2 regions of the Nonomuraea sp. 10N515B genome follow, and region 2 is predicted to be linked to the other one. Evidence: predicted binding sites of a transcription regulator. Region 2 holds the regulator's gene; the other holds the start of a gene.

Region 1 (6,973 bases), on a different contig from region 2:
CTTGCTGGCGCTTGCGCTGGGGGCGGATCAGCAGGAAGTAGAACACCACCACCAGAAGAATCAGCGGCAGGATGCTACCGAGTTGTCCCATGTCCATAAGGGGCGACCTTTCATTGCCGTACAAAAAGTTGACACCGGCCTCGCGCCGGAAATTCCGTGCGTTGCGTCGGGCCGCGCCGCTCAGCCCGTCAGCCTACACAGCCAGCCAAGCCACGGAGTGTAGGCGCTTGTTGCGAAACGCGGCAACGAGGCAGCGTTTCGGCGCGCGGGGAAGTTCCCGATTTGAAACGGTTGCAACCGTTCTGTGATCAGCCGAAAAGTGACGCTCCGAACGCATCCGATGGTGGTGTCATACCGAGGTGCGCCCACGCGGCCGCGGTCGCCACCCGGCCGCGCGGCGTCCTGGCCAGCAGTCCTTGGCGTACGAGGAACGGCTCGGCCACCACCTCGACCGTCTCCGGCTCCTCCCCCACGGCCACCGCGAGCGTGGACAGGCCGACCGGGCCGCCGCCGAATTTCCTCAGCAGCACGCCCAGCACCGCCCGGTCGAGCCGGTCGAGCCCTTCGGCGTCCACCTCGTAGAGGTTGAGCGCCGCGGCGGCGATCTCTCGGTTGATCACGCCGTCGGCCCGCACGTCGGCGAAGTCGCGTACGCGTCTCAGCAGGCGGTTGGCGATGCGGGGTGTGCCGCGCGAGCGCCTGGCGATCTCGTGGGCGCCCTCGGCGGGGAGGTCGAGGCGGAGCAGCTTGGCCGAGCGGTAGAGCACCTGCTCCAGCTCGGCCGCCTCGTAGAAGTCCATGTGGGCGGTGAAGCCGAACCTGTCGCGCAGCGGGGCCGGCAGCAGCCCGGCCCGGGTGGTGGCGCCGACCAGGGTGAACGGCGCGATGTCGAGCGGGATGGCGGTGGCGCCCGGGCCCTTGCCGACGACGATGTCGACCCGGAAGTCCTCCATGGCGAGGTAGAGCATCTCCTCGGCGGGCCGGGCCATCCTGTGGATCTCGTCGATGAACAGCACCTCGCCCTCGGCCAGCGTGGACAGGATGGCGGCGAGGTCGCCGGCCCGCTCCAGCGCGGGGCCCGAGGTGATGCGGAGCGGCGCGTTCAGCTCGGCCGCGACGATCATGGCCAGGGTGGTCTTGCCGAGTCCCGGGGACCCGCTCATCAGCACGTGGTCGGGCGGCCGCCGCCGCCGCAGGGCGCTCTCGAGCACGAGCGACAGCTGCTCTCTCACCCGGCCCTGGCCGATGAACTCGCTGAGCCGCTTGGGCCGCAGGGCCGCCTCGATCTGCAGCTCGTCGCCCGCGGCATCGGCCGACACGAGCTCACGCTCAAATCCCACGCCCACCACACCCCCTCACCGGATCGCCCACCTCAGGGTCCGAAGTTCTCACCGTACGGCCCTCAGCACTCACCGCGCAGCGACGGGGCGAGGCGGCCTTGCCAACGTGGAAAACAGCGCCACCGGAACAGGACCGGAACGCGATCATCGCACGCTCAGCGATCGAAGCGCCGCCTTCAGCAGAGCGGCGACCTGGGGCTGGCGACCGGCGGCGAGCTCGGCGTCGGCGTCCGGCTCCACGGTGGCGAGCGCCTCGTCGGCGTCCTTGCTGGAGTAGCCCAGCCCCACCAGCCCCGAGTGGACCTGCTCCCGCCACACCGCCACCCGCCGCTCTCCGTTGAGCGCGGCGTTGACGGCCTCCTCGGGCGTCCCGAGCCGGTCCTTGAGCTCCAGCACGATGCGCTGGGCGCCTTTCTGCCCGATGCCCGGCACCTGCGTGAGCGCCTTGAGGTCGGCGCCTGCCACGGCCACCCGCAGCGCGTTGGGCGTGTGCACGGCGAGCATGGCGAGTGCCAGCTTGGGCCCGACGCCGCTGGCGGTCTGCAGCAGCTCGAACACGGCCCGCTCGTCGTCGGTGGCGAAGCCGTAGAGGGTGAGCGACTCCTCGCGCACCACCAGCGACGTCGCCAGCCGGGCCGCCTCTCCGACGCGCAGCGTGGCGAGCGTGCCCGGGGTGCAGTGGACGAGCATGCCGACCCCACCGACTTCGATCACCGCCCCGTCCGGCGCGATCGCCGCCACCCGTCCCGCCACCGACGCGATCACAGCTCGCCCTCCGCACCTGACACGATCATCACTCGACTCGCCGCTCGATCCAGCAGGCGGCCCACCACGCGATCCAGCGGGCGACCCACCGCACGACCCAGCGGACCACGCACGGCGCGATCCAGCGGGCGACCCACCGCGTGACTCATCGTGGCCGGCGCGTTCATCGCCTGACGTCCTTTCGTGTGGCCCGGGCCAGGGCCTCGGCGAGGCGTGATTGGGCGCCGCCGCGCCACACGTGGCAGATGGCCAGCGCGAGCGCGTCGGCGGCGTCGGCGGGCTTGGGCATCTCGGGCAGCCGCAGCAGGCGGGTCACCATGGCGCCGATCTGCTTCTTGTCGGCGGTGCCGCTGCCGGTGATGGCGGCCTTGACCTCGGACGGGGTGTGCAGCGCCACCGGCAGGCCCCGCCTGGCCGCGCACAGCACGGCGATGCCGGCGGCCTGGGCGGTGCCCATGACGGTGCGTACGTTGTGCTGGCTGAAGACCCGCTCGACCGCCACCGCGTCGGGGCGGATGTCGTCGAGCCACTGCTCGATCCCCGCCTCGATGCCGACGAGCCGCGTGCCGAGCTCCTCGTCCGCGCCGGTGCGGATCACTCCGACGCCCACCAGCGTCAATGGCGCGCCCGGACGCCCCTCGACGGCGCCCAGACCGCACCGGGTCAGCCCCGGATCGACGCCCATCACCCGCACCGGCCTGTCCCTCCCGCGCCGCCGAACACCTGTTCGGCACCAGACTCTACCCCGGCCGAGGTGGCCGCGCACCGTGAAACGCCCGGCCGACCGCCTCTGACCCGAGCCCCACACGGGACAGCCACCATCGGCACGTCGTCACAGGCACGCCCCACACCCGAGACACGCCGTCACAGACACACCCCACACCCCGAGACAGCCTGTCAGAAGTAGTCGAGCATGTACGGCTTGGCGGCGAAGACGGCGTCCAGGGCCTCGTCGTGCCGGTCGTCGCCGGACATGAGCCCGGCCAGCCGCAGCGTGCTCGTGGGAACCCCGCAGTACAGAGCGGCCAGGCCGTTCGCGCCGAGCACCGCGCCCGGCGCGCCGGAGCCGGACTCCCCCACTGGCGTGGCGGCGCCGGACCCGCCGGAGAACTCCAGCCGCCACGTGCCGCCACCCCGCACCGGGTCCTCCACGGTGACGACGGCCTCGCAGCTCACGGGCAGCGGATATCCCCTGCGCTCGATCGCGGCGGCCACGTCGAGCACCCTGAACATCCAGCGCACCTGCTTGACGTGCTCCTTGCCCCGCTCCCGCAGCAGCCACAGCACCGGGTCGTCAGGCGCCACGGGCGCGAGGACGTGCTGCGCGATCGAGGAGGCGGTGCCGACCAGGGACCACAACGTCCTGGCGGTCTCCGCGGATCCGGCGACGAGGTTGTCGACCTGGATGTCGTCGCCCTTCCACCGGTAGATCAGGAAGCCGTCGTCAGCGAGGTAGAGGAAGTCGTCCTCGTCCTCGAGCCACAGGTTCCAGGTGCCCTCGTCCCAGGAGACCGGACCGCTGGCGCGGGCGGCGGCGTGGACGCGGTGCAGCACGGAGATGACCTCGGCGCCGTCGCCGGCCCCCATCCTGCTCAGCTTGACCTGCCCGGAGGGGCGGATCTGCCGCAGCGCCTCGGCGGGGAGGCGCACGTTGTGCTGCGCCCCGGCGTGCTCGTAGCCGAGGGCCCGATAGATCGGCGTGGTGGCCGGGTAGAGCACGGAGACCGCGTCGCCGAGCGCCACGGCCCGGTCGATGACGGCCCGCATGATCAGCGTGCCGACGCCGCGCCCGCGATCTTCGGGCGAGACGGTGACCCCCGCGATCCCGGCCATCGGCTGCGGCCTGCCGTGCCACCACTGCGTGAACTGCCGCAGCCGGGCCGCGGCCGTGAGCCTGGAGCCGTCGAGGGCGCCGAGATAGCGGCCCTCGCCGAGCAAGGGGATCGTCGAGCGACGCCAGCGCTCGGCGTCAGCAGCCGAAAGCGGGCCGAACGAGCGCTTCCGGATGTCGAGGACGTCGTCGAGGTCCTCCGGAGTCAGATCGCGAATTTCCACAATGATCCAACTTACGCAGCCGGGATACGCCGCCGCGAACCATTTGCGCGTACGGCGAGCCGGTCGAGATAGAGCAGCTGAGCGGCGACCACGATGGCCAGCGCGACGACGACCATGAGCAGCGGCGTGGTGACGCCGACGCCGGGCGAGGCGACGGCGTACCGGCCGAGCTCGTTCACCTGGGCGACGGGTGCCGTGAACAGGCCGGGCTGCTGGGCGACCAGCAGCGGCCAGAGCAGGTCCTGGGCGTTCACCAGCGCGACGGCCCCCACCAGGATGCCGGCCATGGGCAGCGAGGGCAGGACGACACCGCTGAAGAAGTCCCTGTCGTTCCGCTCTGCCAGTCCCTTGCACAGCAGGGTGAGCACCAGCAGGGCCGGCACGCTCACCAGCAGGGGCGGGAAGAGCGCGAGGAAGGTGTCGACCAGGCCGAGGTTGCGCATGTTCTGCCAGTTCGCCACGCCGAGGGGGCCGGTGCCGACGAACAGCCAGGGCGCGAACACCAGCAGCAGCCACTCGCTCCCGCGCCCGAGCGGGCGCAGCCCGCCGATCCCGAGAGCGGCCAGGTAGGCCACCCCGACCGACACCAGCGCGCCGGCGACGGCGGGCACCCAGGTGTTGACCTGCGTACGCAGCCCGCCCGCCGCACTGCCGGGCGAGCCCAGCACGCCGGAGATCCACGGCCAGGACAGCAGGATCCCCACGGCCAGGAAGAGGACCAGCGCCGCCACCCCGACCACCATCCCGGCCGTCTTCGGCGGCCGGTCCGAGCCGCCGGAGCCGGAAGGCGCGGCGGCGGCGGATCCATCGGGCAGCGGTGCGGAGCCCTGCGGCCAGGCGTCCGGACGCGCGACGGCCTGAGGGGCCGGAGGGGCGGGAGTGCCGCCGGCAGGCGTGAGCGTGATGCGTAGCCGGGAGGCCGCGACGACGACGGTGGCGACGATCCCCAGCACGCCGAGGGCTGCACCTGTGAGCGTCGCAACGGCCGCACCACGGCCGAACTGGGCCATCCTGAAGGCGAAGTCGTATTGGAGGCCCGCGAGGGTCCCTGTGGAGCGCTGAGGGCCTCCGTTGGTGAGGACCAGCCCGATCGAGAAGGTCTGCAGGCCGACGGCGACGGTGGCGAGCGCCACGAGCACGCCGACGACGAGCATGGCGGGCGCGACGGTGCCGCCGCGCAGGGTGGGCAGGAACGCGATGACCGCCAGCGAGCACACCACGCCGAACGTCGCCGCGGCGACGATCAGGCGCAGCGCGCCCGGGGCCGTGTCCGGCTCGCTCAGCCCCTGCGCCAGGGCGACCAGGCCGGACGCCTCCCGACTCAGGCCTTGGATCCAGGCCGCCGCCACGCCCACGGGCGAGAACGTGACGATCGCGAGGGACAGCGCGATCCGCCCGGCCCGCCGCGTCCAGGCGCCGCCCCAGTCGAGAGCCGCCGCCAGCAGCGGCGCCACGACCACGGCCACGAGCAGCGGCACGACGGTCAGCGAGAGCGTGAAGCCGAGCGCCCGCCAGAACGCGTCGTCGCCCAGCACCTCACCGTAGTTGGACATCCCCGCATAGGCGCTCTCCTTGAGAACGCCGCCGCTTTGGAAGCTGAGCCAGATCGTCTGCGCCGTCGGCAGCACCAGCGTGATGAGCGTGCCGAAGAGGGCGGGCACGGCCAGCAGCCAGCCGAGCGCCCGGTAGGACGTCTGCGGTGGGGTGGGGGAAGTCACGTCGCCCGACCCTACGCCGCCACCGGCCTCGCGCGCATCTCAAGGCCGCCACGGGCCCCGGGCTTGATCCCACGCGAGGAAACCGCACGTGAGAACTGAGCACGCAAGAGCCAGGGCCCGGCAGGAACGGGGCCCAGTGCCTTGCGGAGAAGGCGGCTATTCGGCGCCCAGACGCTCCAGCACCGCGTCGCTGACGTCGAAGTTGGCGAAGACGTTCTGCACGTCGTCGCTGTCCTCCAGCGCGTCGATGAGGCGGAACACCTTCTTGGCGCCCTCCTCGTCCAGCGGCACGCTCATCGTCGGCAGGAAGCTCGACTCGGCCGAGTCGTAGTCGATCCCGGCCTCCTGCAGCGCCTTGCGCACCGGCACCAGATCCCCGGCCTCGGAGACGACCTCGAAGGAGTCACCCATGTCGTTGACCTCCTCGGCGCCCGCCTCCAGCACGGCCATCAGCACGGTGTCCTCGTCGAGCCCGTTCTTGGGCACGATGACGACGCCCTTGCGGTTGAACATGTAGGACACGGACCCGGGGTCGGCCAGGGAGCCGCCGTTGCGGGTCAGCGCGACGCGCACCTCGGAGGCGGCGCGGTTGCGGTTGTCGGTGAGGCACTCGATGAGCACCGCGACGCCGCCCGGCGCGTAACCCTCGTACATGATCGTCTGCCAGTCGGCGCCGCCGGCCTCCAGACCGCCGCCGCGCTTGCGGGCCCGCTCGATGTTGTCGTTGGGCACGGAGTTCTTCTTCGCCTTGAAGATGGCGTCGAAGAGGGTGGGGTTGGCATCCGGGTCAGGGCCACCGGTGCGGGCCGCCACTTCGATGTTCTTGATGAGCTTGGCGAACAGCTTGCCCCGCTTGGCGTCGAGCGCTGCCTTCTTGTGCTTCGTCGTCGCCCATTTGGAGTGGCCGGACATTACTTAGAGCTCCCTAACCATGTCTACGAAGTAACGGTGCACGCGAGCGTCCCCGGTGAGTTCGGGGTGGAACGATGTCGCGAGCAGCGGACCTTGACGGACCGCGACGATCCTATCCCCAGGCTCGCACCGGCCCAGCACTTCGACATCACCGCCGACGGATTCGACCCAGGGGGCGCGGAT
Region 2 (6,973 bases):
TGCGGCTGGACCTGTGGGCGTCCGGCTCGGTGTTCGCCGGCGACGCCTCCTTCACCGTCACCTCGCCGCTGTCATGAACGCCACCCTCCGCAGGGTCGCCGCCCTCGTCCTGGCTACGCTCCTCGCCGTGATCGCCAACGTGACGCCCGCGGGCGCCTCGCCCGCCGTCCAGTACAGCAACCCACTGGCCGCCCAGCGCGCCGACCCGCACATCTTCCGCCACACCGACGGCTACTACTACTTCACCGCCACCGTCCCCGAGTACGACCGCATCGTGCTGCGCCGGGCCACCACCATCCAGGGTCTGGCGAGCGCGCCGGAGACGGTCATCTGGCGCAAGCACACTACCGGCGAGATGGGCGCGCACATCTGGGCGCCGGAGATCCACTTCATCAACGGCAAGTGGTATGTGTACTTCGCGGCGGGCCGGGCCGACGACGTGTGGCGGATCCGGATGTACGTCCTGGAGAGCTCCAGCGCCAACCCGCTGACCGGCGCCTGGACCGAGCGGGGACGGATCACCACCCCCTGGGACACCTTCTCCCTGGACGCCACCACCTTCGTCGCGAACGGCGTGCGCTACCTGCTCTGGGCCCAGCAGGAGCCGGGCATCGCGACCAACTCCAACCTCTACATCGCCCGCATGGGCACCAACCCCTGGACGATCAGCGGTCCCACGACCCGGCTGACCGTGCCCACGCTGGCCTGGGAGACCCGGGGCTACAAGGTGGCCGAGGGGCCCTCGGTGCTGCAGCGCAACGGGCGGCTCTTCCTCACCTACTCCGCCAGCGCCACGGACGCCAACTACTGCCTCGGCCTGCTGACGGCCTCGGCGTCAGCGGACCCGCTCCAGGCGTCCGCCTGGACGAAGAGCTCCAATCCGGTCTTCGCCTCCAGCGCCGCGACCAGCCAGTACGGTCCCGGCCACAACTCCTTCACCACGTCGGAAGACGGGCAGAGCGACATCCTCGTCTACCATGATCGCAACTATCGCGATATTTCAGGCGATCCCCTGAACGATCCCAACCGGCGGACCCGCGTACAGAAGGTGTACTGGCGGGCGGACGGCACTCCGGACTTCGGCATCCCGGTGCCGGATGGGGCGACGCCGGTGCGGCTCATGTCGTACGACACGCCGGGATCGGCGATCAGGCACTACGACTACAGGGCCCGCCTGGAGGCGAACGTCACGCCACTGGCGGACTCCCAGTTCAGGATCGTCACGGGGCTGTCCGGGACGGGGACGGTGTCGCTGGAGTCGACCAATTTTCCCGGGTATTACCTGCGGCATCGCAACCATGAGGCGTGGGTGGAGCGGCGCGACGGCACGAGCCTGTTCAACGCCGACGCCAGTTTCCACCGGCGGGGCGGGCTCGAGGGCTCGGGCACGGTCTCGTTCGAGTCGGTGAACTTCCCCGGGTATTTCGTGCGACATCGGGGCGGACAGGTGTGGCTCGAGCGGAACGACGGGACCAGCGCCTTCCGGGACAGCGCCAGCTTCATCCTGGAGTGACGCCCGCCTTTGGGGCTGTGGGGCTGACGTCGGGGGCCCGTGCGCGCACGTGGCCTCCGACGCGCCGCCGGGCGCGACGGCTCGTGTGCCGGGTGATGGTTCGCGTGCCACACGACGGTTCGTGTGCTGCGCTCCGAGTCGCGCGCGCCGCGAAGCGAGCCGGCGAGGTCGGCGGTGCGGTGCCGTGCCCCGTCAGTGCATGTTGTGGCGCGCGCCGGAACGCGGCGCGGCGAGGTGACGCGCGCCCAAGCCGCCGACCTGGTCAGAGCCGGCGCAGAACCGCTACGACCTTGCCCAGGACGGTGGCCTCGTCACCGGGGATGGGCTCGTAATTGGTGTTGTGCGGGACGAGCCAGACATGGCCGTCCTTGCGCTTGAAGGTCTTGACGGTGGCCTCTCCTTCGATCATGGCGGCCACGATGTCGCCGCTCTCCGCCACCGGCTGCTGGCGGACGACCACCCAGTCGCCGTCGGCGATGGCGGCCTCGATCATGGAGTCACCGGCGACCTGAAGGAGGAACAGCGTGCCTTCGCCGACGAGCTGCTTGGGCAGCGCGAAGACGTCCTCGACGCTCTCCTCGGCCAGGATCGGACCACCGGCGGCGATGCGGCCGACGAGCGGGACGTAGGCGGCCGTGGGACGGCTGATCGTCGCCTCGTCATCCGCAGCGTCCGGGTCCACCCACAACACCGGCTCGCCCGGCAGGCGCACCTCAAGGGCGCGCGGCCGGTGCGGGTCGCGTCTGAGGTAACCCTTGCGCTGCAGCGCCGTCAGCTGATGGGACACGCTGGACGTGCTCGTCAGCTGCACCGCTTCGCCGATTTCCCGCATGGAGGGCGGATAGCCGCGCTGTTGCACCGAGTCGCGAATCACTTCGAGGATCTTGCGCTGCCTGGGCGTCAGGCCCAGAGAGTCACGTCTGCGCACCGCGAGGTCGCTGACCCCGTTTGCGTCATCCCGCTCGGTCATGCCCTGCCTCCTCGCCCGGCCGCCCGCCTCACCGGCGGACCTGCCGTTCTGTGGTCTCGATGTCGCACACAGCGACGTTATCGCTGTTGAAGATCATCTTCAAACAATTGTTCGAGTCTTCCTCGAAATTGTCGCCAGTGTGGTGTACAACATCGTACGGGAGTTCGATCGACACCGTGTTCGATTTGCTGATCTTTATTCGGCCTTTTCCTCAGGCCACACGGCAGGAGGTCATCCATGCGAACGACCACAAACACGAACACGACCAGCGAAGACGCCAAGCGGCTCACCCTCATTGCCGATGCTACGCAGAGTAAGGACCGACGGGGAGACAATACGCGGACCGAGATCGCTTCCCGTGGAAATTCCGGTAAGAGGTTGGGGCTCCGTTCGAGTGATGGGGCGAGGCGCGGAGGGCCCTCGCCGGACGCGGCGGCGTCCCGGGGTCGGGGGAGGCCTCGCCTGCGCCTCGTCCCACCGCCGCATCCAGGGACGAATGCGGACGACACCCCCGCATCGAGCGGCCAGGGTCGCCGAGAGCACGGAGCCGGTACGGGTCGGGGAGGGCCTGGAACCGGCGGGAGCCCCGGCGCTGCCGCGGGGCGCGGCAGGCTCGGGGCGAATGCGGGGCCCGGCGGTGGCACACCCCGCGGAAGACAGGCGACTGGCACGAGGTCGGGCGGCGCTGCTGGCGGCGGCGCTGGGACTGGTGCGAGGCGGGGCAGCAGTGCGGGCGGCGGCGAGGCTGGTGCGAGGCTGGGCGACGCCGCGGGCGCTGGGGCTGGTGCGAGCCTGGGCGAGGCCGCGGGTAGCGGCGGGGCTGGTGCGAGCCTGGGCGGCGATGGGACCGGTGCGAGACTGGGCGGCATCGCGGAAAGTGGCGGCGCTGGGACCATTGCGAGGCAGGGCGGCAGTGCGGGCAGCGGCGGCGCTGGCACAGTTGCGAGGCAGGGCGGTGCCGCGCGGAGCGGCGGTGTTGGGGCTGGTACGAGGTCGGGCAGCGTTGGGACTGATGCGCGGCTGAGTGGCGCTGGGACTGGCGCGAGGCTAGGCGGCATTGTGGGAGGCGGGGACGCTGGAGCTGGTGCGAGGCGGGGCGGCAGCGCGGGCGGCAGCGGCGCTGGAGCTGGTGCAAGGCTGGGCGGCGCCGCGAGCAGCGGCGGGGCCGGGACTCGTGCTGGGATCGGTCGTGGTGTGGAGCGCGGCGGGCCCGGGATGGGCAAGAGGCGTGGCGGGTCGGTCGCGGGCAGGATGCGGGCCAAGCCGGCGGCGGGAGTCGGGCCGGGAACGCCTGGGTCGCGTCGCCGGCGGGGAGGCGGCGGCGGCGCGAAGAGCGCTGATCGCCGGTGGAAGCGCAGGGCCGGTGCGCGACATGATCGTCGCGCGGCGTCGCGGCTTGAGCGTCGCGCCGCGCCGCCGGTGCGGCTGACGCGCCGAGGACGGGCCGTGCTGGTGGTGGCGGTGGCGTTACTGTCCCTGGGCGGGTTCTGGCTCGGCACACGTGCCGTCAGCCATGCGGCGGTGAAGGTCGTCGTTCCCAGCACTGCCGGGCTGCCGTGGGTGGAGGTCCGCCAGGGGGACACGCTCTGGGCCATCGCCGACGTGCTCTCCGGAGGCGAAGATCCCGGAGCCGTGGTCGCGGAGATCAAGCGCCTGAACGGGCTCCCCGACTCGATCATCCATCCCGGCACGCGCCTCTATGTCCCGAGGGACATCGCCGGGGTGGTGCGCTGATCGGCGCGGATCCTGACGACGTCGTGCGGGTGGCAACGTCGTGCGGGTGGCAACGTCGTGCGGGTGGCAACGTCGAGGGTGTCGTCTCGTGAGGTGACAACGCCCAAGGCGGGCGGCGTGAAGGCGCTGCGGCGCGGTGCCTGCGGGATGGACCGAACAGGAAGCGGCCTGCGGTAACGTTGTGAGGTTTGTTCACGCCCGTGACCGTTAGCAATACATGTGACACGGCCGCGCCTCCATCCTGCCATCCGGGAAGGCCGACACGCCCGAGGCTCCAGATGACCGTGGGCTGATCAGCGACTTCAGCCGGATGGGCCCGCCCAACTTGCGTTCATGGTCGCGCGCTTCTACGGTTGGACCACAACATCTAGTAGTTACACCGATGTAGTTCACCACACCTTGTGTTTCCGTGACCGCTCCATGGCCAGCCGTGGAGCGTGCGTGAGCGTCCCGTCACAACCCATTTGCGTGTGTGGTGGCCGCAGGTCGAGGAGGCGAAGCGTGCACTGTCCGTTCTGTCGCCACCCTGACACCAGGGTCATCGACAGCCGCTCGACGGACGACGGCGCGGCCATCAGGCGCCGGCGCACCTGCCCGGAGTGCGGGCGCCGGTTCACCACGCAGGAGACCGTGCTGCTCATGGTGAGCAAGCGCAGCGGAGTGACGGAGCCGTTCTCGCGGGACAAGGTCGTCGCGGGCGTACGGCGGGCCTGCCAGGGAAGACCGGTCAGCGAGGACTCACTGGCGCAGCTCGGACAGCGGGTGGAAGAGGCCATCAGGGCCAAGGGTGCGGCCGAGATCCCCTCCAACGAGGTGGGGCTGGCGATCCTGGGCCCGCTGCGGGAGCTCGACGAGGTGGCCTACCTGCGTTTCGCATCGGTGTATCGCGGTTTCGAGAGCCTGGCGGACTTCGAGGCCGAGATCAAACAGTTGAAGGCGGAGAAGGGGGAGTCATGACGGAGACGGCCAGCGGTTCAGTAGCGCGCGGGGGCAAGCGTCCGCGTAAGGGGCTGAAGATGAAGCGGATCTTCACCAAGCCCGGCGTGCACCCGTATGACGAGATCCAGTGGGAGCGCCGCGACGTCGTCATGACCAACTGGCGCGACGGCTCGGTCAACTTCGAGCAGCGGGGCGTCGAGTTCCCCGCGTTCTGGTCGGTCAACGCGGCCAACATCGTGACCACCAAATACTTCCGCGGCGCCGTGGGCACCCCGCAGCGCGAGTGGAGCCTGAAGCAGCTGATCGACCGGGTCGTCGGCGTCTACACGCGTACCGGCATCGAGCACGGCTACTTCGCCGGCGACGAGGACGCCGAGATCTTCGACCACGAGCTGAAGCACGCGCTGGCGCACCAGGTGTTCGCGTTCAACTCGCCGGTCTGGTTCAACGTGGGCACCCAATCACCTCAGCAAGTAAGCGCTTGCTTTATCCTCTCCGTGGACGACCAGATGGAGTCGATCCTGGAGTGGTACAAGGAAGAGGGTGTGATCTTCAAGGGCGGCTCGGGGTCGGGGGTCAACCTGTCCCGGATCCGTTCCTCGAAGGAGTTGCTGTCGAGCGGTGGCACCGCGAGCGGGCCGGTGAGCTTCATGCGCGGCGCCGACGCGTCCGCGGGGACGATCAAGTCCGGTGGCGCCACCCGCCGGGCGGCCAAGATGGTCGTGCTCGACGTCGATCACCCCGACATCGAGGAGTTCATCGAGACCAAGGCGCGCGAGGAGGACAAGATCCGCGCGCTGCGGGACGCCGGGTTCGACATGGACCTGGGCGGCAAGGACATCGTCTCCGTCCAATACCAGAACGCCAACAACTCGGTGCGCGTCTCGGATGAGTTCATGCGGGCCGTCGAGAAGGGCGAGAAGTTCGGCCTGCGCGCTCGCCTCACCGGCGAGGTGATCGAGACGGTCGACGCCCAGGACCTGTTCCGCAAGATGGCCAAGGCCGCCTGGGAATGCGCCGACCCGGGTCTGCAGTACGACGACACGATCAACGACTGGCACACCACCCCGGAAACGGGGCGGATCACCGCCAGCAACCCGTGCAGCGAATACGTCCACCTGGACAACTCCTCCTGCAACCTGGCCAGCATCAACCTGCTGAAGTTCCTGAAGGACGACAACTCCTTCAACGTCGCCGACTTCGTCAAGCTGACCGAGCTGATCATCACCGCGATGGACATCTCGATCACGTTCGCCGACTTCCCGACCGAGAAGATCGGCGAGACCACGCGGGCGTACCGGCAGCTCGGCATCGGCTACGCCAACCTGGGTGCGCTGCTGATGGCGACCGGCCACGCCTACGACTCCGACGGCGGCCGTGCCGTGGCGGGGGCGATCACGTCGCTGATGACCGGCGTGTCCTACCGCCGCAGCGCCGAGCTGGCGGGGGTCGTGGGGCCGTACGACGGTTATGCCAGGAACGCCGAGCCGCACAAGCGCGTCATGCGCAAGCACTCGGCGGCGAATGACTCCATGCGCACGATCGGCTCGATGGACGCCAAGATCCACGCTGAGGCGTCGCGCCAGTGGGCGGAGTGCCTCAAGCTCGGCGAGAAGAACGGCTACCGGAACGCTCAGGCCAGCCTCCTGGCGCCGACCGGCACGATCGGGCTCATGATGGACTGCGACACGACCGGCATCGAGCCGGACCTGGCGCTGGTCAAGTTCAAGAAGCTCGTCGGCGGCGGCTCCATGCAGATCGTCAACCAGACGATCCCGCGGGCGCTCAAGCAGCTCGGCTACCAGCAGGAGCAGATC

What was found. The regulator LexA, encoded in region 2, represses DNA repair genes until DNA is damaged. The targets are predictions, from matches to a motif close to TCGAACANNTGTTCGA.
Region 1: the regulator LexA is predicted to act here: its motif matches at 2,821-2,836, upstream of ruvC (crossover junction endodeoxyribonuclease RuvC).

Annotation. Positions count from the first base shown of each region.
Region 1 is NZ_JBQQBQ010000024.1:96,390-103,362, forward strand. Features, by position in the region: gene yajC (preprotein translocase subunit YajC) at 1-91, opposite strand, end outside; gene ruvB (Holliday junction branch migration DNA helicase RuvB) at 309-1,340, opposite strand; gene ruvA (Holliday junction branch migration protein RuvA) at 1,485-2,105, opposite strand; gene ruvC (crossover junction endodeoxyribonuclease RuvC) at 2,269-2,799, opposite strand; gene ACTWQA_RS31430 (GNAT family N-acetyltransferase) at 3,003-4,160, opposite strand; gene ACTWQA_RS31435 (hypothetical protein) at 4,172-5,878, opposite strand; gene ACTWQA_RS31440 (YebC/PmpR family DNA-binding transcriptional regulator) at 6,035-6,790, opposite strand; gene pdxT (pyridoxal 5'-phosphate synthase glutaminase subunit PdxT) at 6,794-6,973, opposite strand, start outside.
Region 2 is NZ_JBQQBQ010000006.1:150,860-157,832, reverse strand. Features, by position in the region: gene ACTWQA_RS10975 (glycoside hydrolase family 43 protein) at 1-77, shown strand, start outside; gene ACTWQA_RS10970 (family 43 glycosylhydrolase) at 74-1,513, shown strand; gene lexA (transcriptional repressor LexA) at 1,776-2,483, opposite strand; gene ACTWQA_RS10960 (LysM peptidoglycan-binding domain-containing protein) at 3,930-4,217, shown strand; gene nrdR (transcriptional regulator NrdR) at 4,719-5,174, shown strand; gene ACTWQA_RS10950 (vitamin B12-dependent ribonucleotide reductase) at 5,171-6,973, shown strand, end outside.